DNA from 3 places in the Rhodococcus sp. 27YEA15 genome. Region 1 is predicted to be linked to each of the others. Evidence: riboswitches for the same ligand, from Rfam matches in the RefSeq annotation. Region 1 holds a riboswitch; each other region holds the start of a gene.
The links. Region 1 has a riboswitch for cobalamin ahead of ABH922_RS02355 (ABC transporter substrate-binding protein). Riboswitches for the same ligand answer to the same signal wherever they lie in the genome.
Positions count from the first base shown of each region.

Region 2: linked by a shared signal. The riboswitch ahead of ABH922_RS28175 (ABC transporter substrate-binding protein) and the one ahead of ABH922_RS02355 (ABC transporter substrate-binding protein) in region 1 are both predicted to bind cobalamin.
Region 3: linked by a shared signal. The riboswitch ahead of ABH922_RS15540 (ABC transporter substrate-binding protein) and the one ahead of ABH922_RS02355 (ABC transporter substrate-binding protein) in region 1 are both predicted to bind cobalamin.

Region 1 is NZ_JBMHHW010000001.1:503,418-507,614, reverse strand. Features, by position in the region: gene ABH922_RS02360 (flavodoxin family protein) at 1,260-1,733, shown strand; cobalamin riboswitch at 1,885-2,066, shown strand; gene ABH922_RS02355 (ABC transporter substrate-binding protein) at 2,126-3,133, shown strand; gene ABH922_RS02350 (class I SAM-dependent methyltransferase) at 3,134-3,916, shown strand; gene ABH922_RS02345 (FecCD family ABC transporter permease) at 3,927-4,197, shown strand, end outside.
Region 2 is NZ_JBMHHW010000002.1:676,717-680,913, reverse strand. Features, by position in the region: gene ABH922_RS28185 (putative oxygenase MesX) at 1-320, shown strand, start outside; gene ABH922_RS28180 (methionine synthase) at 341-1,378, shown strand; cobalamin riboswitch at 1,675-1,859, shown strand; gene ABH922_RS28175 (ABC transporter substrate-binding protein) at 1,874-3,541, shown strand; gene ABH922_RS28170 (ABC transporter permease) at 3,556-4,197, shown strand, end outside.
Region 3 is NZ_JBMHHW010000001.1:3,276,144-3,280,340, forward strand. Features, by position in the region: gene ABH922_RS15535 (FecCD family ABC transporter permease) at 1-922, opposite strand, end outside; gene ABH922_RS15540 (ABC transporter substrate-binding protein) at 922-1,917, opposite strand; cobalamin riboswitch at 2,036-2,206, opposite strand; gene ABH922_RS15545 (MMPL family transporter) at 2,255-4,197, shown strand, end outside.

The DNA of each region.
Region 1 (4,197 bases):
GTGCAGCCTCGACCGGCGCGAGAGCGAGCCCTGCCCACCCACCCGGCATGACACGTCGGCTTTCGACACCTCGCCGAGAGCTGACGCCAAGGAAAGGCCGGATACGGTCGGCAGACCGTATCCGGCCGGGGGCGTCGTGCGAGACGTGATTCGATCCTCGCTCGAAGGTCTCCGCCCGCCCTGCACTCACATCGCAGTGCAGGTGCCGCGGACGCGGTTCAGCGATGCCGTGCGCACGGCGTACCGCCCTGGCCATGGCATCGCGTGCAGTTCCCGAAAGTCCCCCAGACCTTTCCGTCCCCATTGCAGACAGAGCATTGCAGACAGAGCATTTTCCGTGCGCACAGTCACGGCACCTGTTGTCGCAGCACATGGTCGATCTCCTTTGCAATTGACACTCGAGAAACAGTCAGGTGCAGGTTCGTGGCCGGAGATGACCTGCATACCTCCCGTCAGGTGGTCGACGGCCTCAACTGCGAGCTTCGGTCGACGGGGGCGCCTGCGAGATTGCGGCAGCTTCTCGCTTGCGCAGGGCGCGGCCTACTTTCCATCGTCGAAACACGATCGACTCCCCACCGTTGACGACCCCTCACATGGAGCTCCATGCCGACATCCACAGAGTGATCTCGACATTTCCGTCCCCTCGATCCCGAAATCGCACCGATAGCGTCGGCCCTGCAGAACCCCTGAATAAGGTCTCACTCCATTCACTTCTGCCGAGAACGTTTCGACTCCTTCAAGAAGGTGGTGAAAATAGCTGGAGGACAACATAGGTCGAACAGACGACAATGCCGATTCCGCAATTTTGTTCGCAACATACGTTTCAGGTTCATCTCGCATCGACCGACTCCCGCAGATCGCGAGACGACTCGAACACCCACTCCACATCGGCACTGCAACCTGATCACCCAGCCATGAATCACTGCTACGCAATGAATTCGACTGAGAAAGAAACGATTCGGCCTCCCGTCGACGCTACATGAGGTTCCGAATCGGCAATGAACTCCTATGTACAAGTGTGTAATTCATGGAATCATCGATGATCGAAACGATGCCTGCAACACCTCGAGCGAATCCGTGCGCCCAGCCTGTCCTACCGACCGGTGCCGCACAGATCGACTCTCCACCAGGACCGCGGGCCATGGCGAAGCCGGTTCCCTTTCCGGCTAGGATGTACTCCGGGCGATTCGAACCACGGACCGAAACCAGTTCATCGCGAACGGGAACACACCCCGAACGGTAATACACAGGAGTACGTCGTGAAAGCAATCATAGTGTGCACCTCCGTTTCTCACGGCAATACGAAAAAGATCGCCGATGCGATCGGTGATGTGTTGCAAGCCCGAGTGGTCGATCCCGGGCAGTTCGACGCCACTGAACTCGCCGCCTACGATCTCGTGGGATTCGGGTCCGGCATCTACCTCGGGTCGTTCCATTCACAACTACGCGCGTTCGTCGACACGCTGCCCGCTCAGCCGCAACGCAAGGCATTCGTCTTCGCAACCAGCGGATTTCCCGAGTCGCGGATCCACCGATTTTCCGGACCAATGGTCGACTCGCTCGAGCAGAAAGGATTCGAGGTGGTCGGCGGCTTTTCCGCGCGCGCCTTCGACACCTTCCTACCGTTCAAGCTCGTCGGCGGATTACGAAAGGGTAGACCGAACGACTCCGATCTGGAGTCGGCACGATCCTTCGCCGAACATCTACGCAATGCGGTCGGTACCGCGTCCTGACAGGCTGCACTGCCGACTGCTCTCGCCTGCCGCAGGCGAGAGCAGTCGCCGGCTAACGGCCGAGCTGCGCATACCTGGCAAACTGGTAGGTGCGCGACTGCGTCGTCGAGGAGACGACGCGACCTGACCACATCCAGGCCTCCGACCTGGTGATAAGTTCCTGTACGCCAGCAGACCCCTCACACGAGGGGTCAGGGAATCCGGTGTAATTCCGGAACTGACGCGCAGCGGTGAGGGTGACCGCCCGGGCATATGCCACTGGATGAATATCTGGGAAGGCGCCTGGGTGGAACGATCCCGAGTCCGAAGACCGGCTGGCAGCAGGTGCCACCCGGCATCTGCTCACCCCGTGTCGGGCTCCGCGAACGAGCCCCCTGCGAGAATGAGCCTGTATGTCGCTTTCCCGTGCACACCTCTCCGGTGCCGCCGCCGCTCTCCTGCTCGGCGCCACCTTGATGGGCTGTTCGTCCGGCAAGGACTCCACCGCGTCGATCTCCGATTCAGTGACCGTATCCGTGCAGAACTGCGGCCAGGCCGTCACGGTGGACAAGCCGATCGAGCGTGCGATCGCCGTGAACCAACCAGCTGTCGAGTTGATGCTGGCGCTTGGCCTGCAGGACCGCATGGTCGGTTACGCGATGAGCGACGACGACGTTCTGCCGGACCTCCGTTCGGCGCGGGATCAGGTGAAGGCATTCGACACCGAGTTCCCGTCCTTCGAGAGCGTCCTCGAACGTGAACCCGACTTCGTCTACACCACCTTCAACTACACGTTCACCTCCGAGGGAATTGCCGATCGCAGCCGGTTCACGGATCTGGGGGTCAAGACGTACCAGTCCCCCAGCGAATGCTCCGGCCAGGACGCCGAGCAGGACCGGCCACTCGAGCTCGCAGACATGTACAGCGAGATCACCCAGGTGGCACAGCTGTTCGACGTCAGCGACAAGGGCAAGGAACTGATCGACTCTCTGAAGAGCCGAGCGGACACCGCAACCAAAGCTCTGGGCGCGGACGATGTCACTCTCGGTTGGTGGTATGCCGCCACCAAGACCCCGTACTTCGCCGGTTGCTGCGGCGCCCCCGGCATCATGACCGACGCGGTGGGCGCGAAGAACGCCTTCGACGACAACCGTCAGTATTGGCCCGAAATCGGCTGGGAGAGCATCCTGGACCGCGATCCGACTGTCCTGGTTCTCGCCGACCTCGATCGCGGCGGTGACGGCGACAGCGCAGCCGACAAGATCGCGTTCCTCGAATCCGATCCTGTCGCAAGCAAACTGACTGCGGTGCAAAACAAGCGGTACATCATTCTGGACGGCACCACCATGGACCCGTCCATCCGTAACATCGGCGGTATCGAGCAGGTTGCCGACGGTCTGCGCACGCTGGGCGTGATCTAGATGTCCGTCGACCACCCCTGCGTCGACCACCCCTGCGTCGACTACGCAGCGCTCGTGAAGGACTGGGACGCCCAGCAGAGCGCGTACATCGCCGGACGCGAGCAGCGTTTCGACGTCATTCTCGACACTCTCGAATTGCACTGTGCGGAGAACCCGTTCACGGTAGTGGATCTGGCGTGCGGCCCGGGTTCGCTGGGTGTTCGAATCCTGGACCGGTTCACCGACGCGTCGGTGATCGGGATCGACCACGATCCGATGCTGCTCGAATTGGCCCGACGCTCCACCACCCGCTTCGACGACCGGTTGACACTTCTCGACGCCGACCTTCTCGACACGAACTGGGCGGACGCGATCGATGTTCCGGTACACGCGATGGTCTCCACCACTGCCCTGCACTGGCTGCTCCCCCATCAGCTCGTCGAGCTGTACCGACAGGTCTGCGATGTGTTGACACCGGGTGGTGTTCTCCTCAACGGGGACCACTTCCGCTTCGACTCCCGTACACCGGTAGCCCGCCGGTGGGCAGCGCGCCACGACGAGCAGACGCAGCACACCTCGTTCTCAGGCGGTGCTCCCACCTGGGACGCGTGGTGGGAGACGGTGCGCGCAGTGCCGGGCATCGACGCGTTGGTCGCCGAGCGTGAGCGGCGGTTCGCCGGACGCGACGCCCCGCCGACCACCGCAGTGGACTTCCACGTCGCTGCACTGAACCAGGCCGGGTTCTCCGAGTCCGGAACGGTATGGCAGTTCTTCGACGACTACGTGGTTTACGGCGTGAAATGACCGGCGCGAGATGACCCGTCTGCGTCTGCGTCGGAATTCCGCTGCCGTGGCAGGGCTGTGGGTGTTCGGTGCGATCGCACTGACGGCGTCGATCGCGTGTGCGATCACCCTCGGCCCTGCCGGGCTGTCCGTCGCCGAGGTGACCTCGATAGTCTTCGGTCACCTCGGCGGTCCGCCTGCGGACGTCACGCCGATCCGTGACGGCATCGTGTGGAATCTGCGGCTACCCCGCACCGTTCTCGCTGCACTGTGTGGTGCCGGGCTAGGATTGTGCGGCGCGG
Region 2 (4,197 bases), on a different contig from region 1:
TCGCCCCGCTCGCGTTCTACTTCCGCGGCGATCTGCTCAGCGACTACACCGACCTGCAGCTCATCGGCACGATCAGCGTGATGGAGACCTTCCAGAGGATCTATCGGCCGGAGATCTACAACGCGAACTCGCCCGCCGCTCGGATCTACCGACCGACCCTGGATCAGCCGGACTACTCGCCTACCCCGATCGTCTACGACCGCGTCGAACGCGGTCAGCTGGCAACCAAGCAGGGCAAGTACGCGGAAGACCACTTTGTGAAGCCCCACCGCGAGCTACTCGAACAGTGGGCCGCCCGCTTCCCTGTTCTCGTCGGATGATCACCGGAGGAAGGTCGACCATGAACCAGATCATGCCCACGTCCACCGTCGGCAGCCTGCCCAAGCCCTCGTGGCTCGCCCGGCCTGAAACTCTCTGGGCGCCCTGGAAGTTGCAGGGCGATGAGTTGGTCGAAGGCAAGCAAGATGCACTGCGCATCGCCGCCAAGGAACAGAGCGATCGCGGTATCGACATCGTCAGCGACGGAGAGCAGACCCGTCAGCACTTCGTGACGACGTTCATCGAGCATCTCGACGGGGTCGACTTCGAGCAGCGCGAGACGGTTCGGATCCGCAATCGTTACGACGCGAGTGTGCCTACCGTGGTCGGCGCAGTGAGCCGCTCCAAGCCGGTCTTCGTCGACGACGCGAGATTCCTCCGGCAGCAGACCGATCAGCCGATCAAGTGGGCACTCCCCGGCCCCATGACGATGATCGACACGCTGTACGACGGCCACTACAAGAGCCGCGAGAAGCTGGCGTGGGAGTTCGCGACGATCCTCAACCAGGAGGCACGAGACCTGGAGGCTGCGGGGGTCGACATCATCCAGTTCGACGAGCCAGCGTTCAACGTCTACTTCGATGAGATGAAGGACTGGGGCGTGGCGACGTTGGAAAGGGCAACAGAGGGATTACGTGCGGAGACCGCAGTACACATCTGCTACGGCTACGGGATCAAGGCGAACACCGACTGGAAGGCCACCCTCGGCTCGGAGTGGCGACAGTACGAGGAGTCGTTCCCCCTCCTACAGCAGTCCAGCATCGGCATCATCTCGCTGGAATGCCACAACTCCCATGTCCCGATCGACCTCGTCGAACTCGTCCGGGGCAAGAAGGTCATGATCGGTGCCATCGACGTGGCGAACGGGAAGATCGAGACTCCGGAGGAAGTCGCCGACACCATCCGGAACACTCTCAGGTTCGTCGACGCGGACAAGCTTCTGCCGAGCACGAACTGCGGCATGGCGCCCTTCCCCCGGGACATCGCACTGGCGAAGTTAAGCGCGCTCAGCGCGGGTACGCGCATCGTTCGTGAGGAGCTATCGGCCGCGAAGCCTTAACCTATTGGGGCCGCATCTCACCGATTAAGAACAATGTTTGATGCGAGATGCTGGGTATGTGCTGCGCGCCGATGAGAGCATTTGATCGGCAAACCGGACTTTCCACGTATGGACCCTCGGCAAAGACGATGTGACGTCAGCTATGGGATCCGAAGGAGATGATGATGGCGTGGTGGTCGGTGAATGCCATCAGGATTGATTTTTTGAAGAACTGGACTGAGCGGCGGACCCCGACCCTCAGGAATCAGAAAGCACCGAATGCCCCATCAAGAAGTGGCGTGCCTCTACTCCCGGATCATCATTGATTTAGCGGGTGCTAAGTTTCCTCGTGCAGGGAACACCGGTGTGAATCCGGGGCTGTCCCGCAACTGTCACCGAGTAGCAGACCTTCAATGCACTGGCCACGACCTCCCTGGGTTGGAAGGCCGAAGGCGAGTGTTGATCCGGAAGCCAGGACACCTGCACCCCAACAGGTTCACGTCACGAGGATGAATAATGCGAGCGCTCACTCGCCGCGATCGGCTCACCGCCGAGCGGCTACCCAGTCATACCCCCAACCAGTCACCGAACGCACGCAGGTTGGGGTGCAAGATCGTCACCACCGCGATCCTGGTCTCCGCGCTCGTCATCGGCGGATGTTCATCGAATGGGGACACCGGTTCCACGGGATCTTCCTCGCAGGCCAGTGCTCTGCGCGCCGATGGAGACGGCATTCTCACGATCTACAACTCCTACAAGATCGCGGGGCTCGATCCAGCGGGGACGGGAACCAACTGGCTCTTCGACTGGGGTGTCGCAGAGAACCTGCTCCAGGTCACCGACACCGGCGAGATCAAGCCTTGGCTCGCGGAGGATGTTTCGCGTGACGGTGACACCCGATGGGTGGTTTCCTTGCGTGACGGTGTGACGTTCCAGAACGGGAACCCAGTAGATGCTCAGGCCGTTGCGGCTGCACTGACCAGGCAGATCAGTAAGTCCACCGCTGCGCAGGTCTACCTCGATCCGGCCACGGTGGTCACCGCCGAAGGCGGCAAGGTCGTGCTCACCACGCCGGAGCCGAACGCTATGGTTCCAGCGGCGCTGGCCGCTCGCGACAATTCGCTGCAGATCTACGACGTTGCCATCATGGACGCAGCCGGCGGCGATTCCACCAAAATCGTCGGCGCCGGCGCGTACTCCGGCCCCTATTCGATTACCGAGTGGAGCCCCGAGAATCTCGTTCTGGCGCCGTTCGCGAAGCACTGGGAAGGGACCCCGCCGCTGCAAGGCGTGCACGTGAAGGTTGTCGCGGACGAGCAGGCTCGATTAGCCGGCGTCCAGAGCGGCGAAGCCGACATGGCGTTCTACCCATCCACTTCAGCGAAGTTGGAACTGCAGTCGAACCCGGATATCAGTGTGTTGTCCTCGAAGTTGGCGTTGCAGTCGTTGCTGGTCGAGATGAACCTCAAGTCGGGGATCTTCACCGATACCGACGTCCGGAAGGCTTTCACCTCGGCGATCGATTACCAGGGAATCGCAGATGGTGTGGGCAACGGTCAGTTCGAAGCTGCTACCGGGTTGTATCCCGATGCGATGGATTTCGCAGTCGACAATCAGCATTTCGACCTACCGGCGGCGAAAGCGCTCCTCGACGGGGCTGGCTGGGTTCCCGGTGAGGGCGGCCTCCGTGAGAAGAACGGTCAGAAGCTGGTCGTACGATTCGTCACCCAAGCTCAGGGGCCCGAGACCAATGACGTCGCTATCGCGATGAAGGATCAGGTGGCCAAGGCGGGCTTCGATCTGCAGATCGACAATGCCGAGGACTCCGCAGCAGTGAAGAAAAATGCTGAGGGCTGGGAGGCATCGGTGGCGCTGAGTGGTTCGCTCTCTGGCACAGCTGATCCGATTCAGCCGTACCTGGTGCGTTGGACGACCGGCGGCTCCTCCAACGCGCAGGGCATAGCGAATCCCGTCATCGACGAGATCGGCGCGAAACTGCGTACCGAGTTCGACGATCAGGCCCGCAACAACCTCCTCGAACAGGCACAGGGCATTCTCGTCGAGGATCAGGCGTATGTCGTCGCCGGCACCTACAAGTACTTCACCGTTGTGACCGGACCCGAGTGGGCCGACTACCAGGTGTCGAGTGTTCGTCGGCACATCACGAGCACTACCGGACAGTAGCGACGGTCCCTTCGATGCGAGTTCTCGTACTCGTACGGCGCCGGGCGACGGAAGCGTTGATCACCTTGTTGGGCGCCAGTGTTCTGATCTGGTGCCTGCTTCCGCTTGCTCCTGGAGACCCTGCGCGAATGATCCTTGTCGCGCAGGGTATTCCGGAGCCCAATCCAGCTCAACTAGCTGAACTCAGTGAGCGCCTTCACCTGGACTCTCCTTTGTTCTCGCAGTATCTGCATTGGTTGTGGAATTGCCTTCGTGGCGATTTCGGGTATTCGTTCGCCTCCGGCCGACCTGTGGGCGACGAGTTCCTCTCGCGGTTACCGGCCAGTTTGCGGCTTGCACTGGTGGCGTTGGTGATTGCGGTGCTCTTGACGGTGGTCCTCGGAGTCGTCGGAGCATACTGCCGCGGCCGGTGGCCTGATTACGCCGCGCAGGGCTTCGCGTTGCTCTCGGCATCTATTCCCGGTTTCGTGGTGGCTTTGCTGTTGATTCAGGTGTTCGTCATCGATCTCGGGTACGGCAAAGCCGTCCTCGATGGTCAGTGGAGCCAGACATGGATGCCGGCCTTGTGTCTCGCACTCGGGTTGTCGGATGCCTGGTCGCGTCTATTGCGGGCAAATCTGATCGAGTTCATGGACACCCCGGCAGCACACGTTTTG
Region 3 (4,197 bases), 2.8 Mb from region 1:
CAGTATCGGCAGCCACCATTGCCACCGCCCCTAACAGCGCCGCTGCCGGAAGCAGTCGGATCGCCCTGGTACCCACCATGAATCCCGCAAGGTGCGGAATCAGCAACCCGATGAATCCGATACCACCGGCAACACTGACAGCGGCTCCGGCAAGTACGGACACTGCCAGCAACGACAGCACCCGAAAACGGCGCACGTTCATACCGAGAGCCGCAGCGCCGTCGTCACCGGTCTGCAGCACGTCCATCCATTTGGCACTGAGCAACAGGGCAATACCGATCACCAGCAGGGTCAGCGTCGGAAACGTCAGTGTCGACCAGCGGGCGTCACCGAATCCACCCGCCAGCCAGTGCATCAGGCCGGTGATATGACGCTCGTCTGCCACGACGAGCATGACGAAGGTGATGAGGGCCGAAAATATCTGCCCCAGCGCCACACCCACCAAGATGATCGCCGTCGGCTGTGGATATCGGCCGCCGATGAGCAAGGCGAGGAAGAGCGGAATCATGGCGCCGACGAAAGCGGCCACCGGAATGGTGAAAACACCGAGTACACCTGATCCGATACCGAGAACGCTGACCAGCACAACCATGAACCCGGCGCCGGACGAGACACCGAGGAGGTACGGATCGGCCAGGGGATTTCGGGTGACGGCCTGCGCCACGGCGCCTGCCATGGCCAATGACGCGCCGACCACCGCGGCGGTGAGCGCGCGGGGCAGGCGGGAGTCGATCACAATCGACTCCCGCGCCGGTGTCCACCAGGTCTCGAAACTTCCCGGGAGCATGCGCGAGCCGACTATGGCCCACACGTCGCCGACCGGAATACGTACCGAGCCGAACGAGACTGCCAATCCCATCACCACAGCCAGAGCTACGGCAAGCCCCAGCAGTAGCGCCGAGTACCCGGACCGGGTGCGCATCACGGTGTCGTGACCACGCCCGGATGCAGCGCCGCTGCAATGGTTTGAGCCGACCGCACCAGACGGGGGCTCTCGAAGAAGTCGGAGAGCGGGACAACCACGAACCGATTCTGTTGAACGGCCGGAGTGGTAGCCATGACCGGGTGCGACTTGAGGAAATCGATCTTCTGCTCGGCGGACTCGTCGCCGTAGTCGAGGACGACTACCGCCTGCGGAGCGCGTTCACCGACAACTTCCCACGTGGTCTTGACGTATGGCCGCTCACCTTCGGAATAGATGTTCGATGCCCCGGCGTAGTCGCCTACCAACTGACCGACACCGACTCCACCGATCGTCGTCGGCACGTCCTTGCCGCCGTCGTAGAAGAAGGTCGGCACGACCGGGGTGTCGGCAACAGCAGCCTTCACCGCGTCAAGTCCGCCGACAACCTGCTCGGTTACCGCAGCAGCACCTTCCTCGACACCGAGAACTCGGCCCAACTGCGAGTAATCGTTCTCGAGCATCGAGATGTCCGGAAATCCCTTACCGCAATATTCGGAGAACAGAAAGGTATTGATTCCCCGCTCCGCGAACAGCTCTCGGGACCGGCCTTCCTTCTCTTGGAAGGCACTGCTCATGCCGCCCACGATCAGATCCGGGTCCAGATCGAGTATCTGTTCTGCAGTGGGGTACTCCTTGGCCAGGTTGGTGATCTTGGCGAACTGTTCTGCGGTTTCCGGCGTGGGAGTGGCATTGCCGTAACCCATTCCGACGATCCGATCCCCGACGCCCATCTCTATGAGTACCTCGGTGACGTGGTTGTTCATGGTGACGATGCGCTGTGGAGGTGCGTCGAAGGTTTCTTCACGATCACAGTTGGTGATCGTGACTGGTTGCGCGAAGGATTCGGTGGATGCCGAGTCCTGGGCCGCATCGCCCTTCGAACAACCGGCAGCGACGAGAGCGACCGCGAACAACGACACTGCGGCGCGAACTGGGGTGAATTTCGGTGACACGAGGACCTCGAAAGGGGGCTCAGAGCCACGAAGGAGAACCCGGCGAACTCTCGGGCCCACATACCGTCACGGGCCAGAGCTCCCGCTGGACTTCCGTTTCGTAGACCACGACGAATGGGATGTCGCACACCACCCGGCGGGTAATCGGGCTCGTCCGCACCCGGCGAATACCGAGTGCCGACCTACCGTTGCGGGTCAGCGCCGGATTCGGACCGGCTTCCCCCACACGCGTGGCTTGCAAGTGCTTGAAAGCAGTATGCACGACGCTTCCGGAAGAAGACCAAACGACCACTACAGTCGACCTCGAACCGAACCGTCACCACACCGGAGTTGATCAATGACACGCTGGGCCCATATCGTCGTAGCTCGAAAATGGTGGGTTCTGTCCCTCGCGGTTCTGATAGTTCTCATCAGCGGTGTGTGGGGCCTGGGAGTGTTCGGCAAACTCGGTCAAGGCGGATTCATCGATCCGGGTAGCGACTCCGCGAAGGTCGCGAACATCATCGAGGACAACCTCGGACCGCAGACCCCGGACATCATCGCTCTCTACACCCCGTCCGACGGCGGCAGCCTCGACGACATCGGTCCGGCGGTGAACACCGTCATCGACGCGTTTGAGGCCGACGTACCGACGGCAGCGGTGAAGTCCTACTGGACTGCCGACGCCACCACCCGCGCAAACCTGCTCTCGCACGACGGACGAACCGGCGCCGTCGCCATCACCTTGGCACCGGACTCGGGCGTCACCGCTGCGGGCTTCGCCGATGTGCTCACCACCCTCGACGTGCCAGGAGCCGATGCGCAATTCGCGGGCAACACCGTGGTAGGCATTGCGTTCAACACCAAACTCGAACAGGATCTGGTGGTCGCCGAGGCCATCGCCATCCCGATCACATTGGTGTTGCTGGTGTTCATCTTCGGTGGGATCGTCGCGGCGGCGGTCCCGGTATTCGTCGGAATCCTCAGCGTTCTCAGTGCTCTCGCAGTGCTTCGGCTCCTGACGTTGTTGACCGAGGTGTCGTCGTTCTCGATCAACGTCGCCTCCTTGCTGGGCTTGGGACTGGCCATCGACTACGGACTGTTCGTCGTCGGCCGTTTCCGTGAGGAATTGAATGCGGGGTCGGAACCGGGTGCTGCTGCGAGACGAACCCTTCTCACCGCGGGTCGAACAGTCATGTTCTCCGGATTACTTCTCATCTGCGCGTTCAGCGGCATGCTCGTCTTTCCCCAAGAGGTCATCAAGTCCCTGGGCTTCGGAGCCATCGCAGCAGTGCTCAGCGCGGCAGTCCTCTCGCTCACCGCTGTTCCGGCTTTGTTGGCCGTCCTCGGCCATCGCATCAATGCCTGGACCTGGCGCAAGGATGCCGCCCAACGCGGTGAGGAACGCTCACAACGGTTCTGGGGTCGAGTCGCTTCCTGGGTGATGAAACGCCCCGTCGCCGTCTCCGTCACCATCGTCGCCATTCTTCTGGTAATGGCGTCGCCGCTTCTCGGTGCACGCCTGGGCGAACTCTCGTACACCGCTCTACCGGACAATGATCCAGCTCGTATCGCGACGGACACCCTTGTCAACGACTTTCCGCAGACCGGCAACGGGGCCACGCTGATCTTGCAGGCAGAAGGTGCCTCGACGCTCAATCCTGCCGAAGGCGCGGCGATAGCCGAAGCCGCCGGACAGGTGGACGGTATCGGCCAGGCAATCGTGGTCGCCAGTACGGCCAAACTGGTGGCCGTCCAGGCTTTCTACAGTGAAGGCTCCACTCCGGAGTCGCAGAGCGCCGCAGTCACCGATCTGCGGGCCATCTCGGCTCCGGACGGAACCCGACTCCTGGTCGGCGGCGGTCAGGCAATGATCGACGACGGCAACAACGCCGTCTTGCACTGGCTGCCTGTCATGGTTCTCATCATGGTGGGCTCGACGTTGATCTTGTTGTTCCTCGCGTTCGGTTCCGTGGTGTTGCCCATCAAGGCCGTGCTGATGGCAGCTCTGAGTCTGGCCACCACATTCGGCGTCCTGACGTTCGTCTTCCAGGACGGTCACGGAGTGCAATTGCTCGGTGTCAGTCAGACACCGCTTGAGGCGACGTTCGTCGTACTGATCCTGGCAGTCGTCTTCGGGTTGTCCACGGACTACGAAGTCTTCCTGATGTCACGCATGGTCGAAGCGAAAAACGGTGGTGCGACCACGGAAGAGGCCGTCAGGTTCGGGGCCGAGCGCACGGGACGCATCGTGACGGCGGCCGCATTGCTGCTGATCGTGGTGACAGGCGCCTTCGCGAT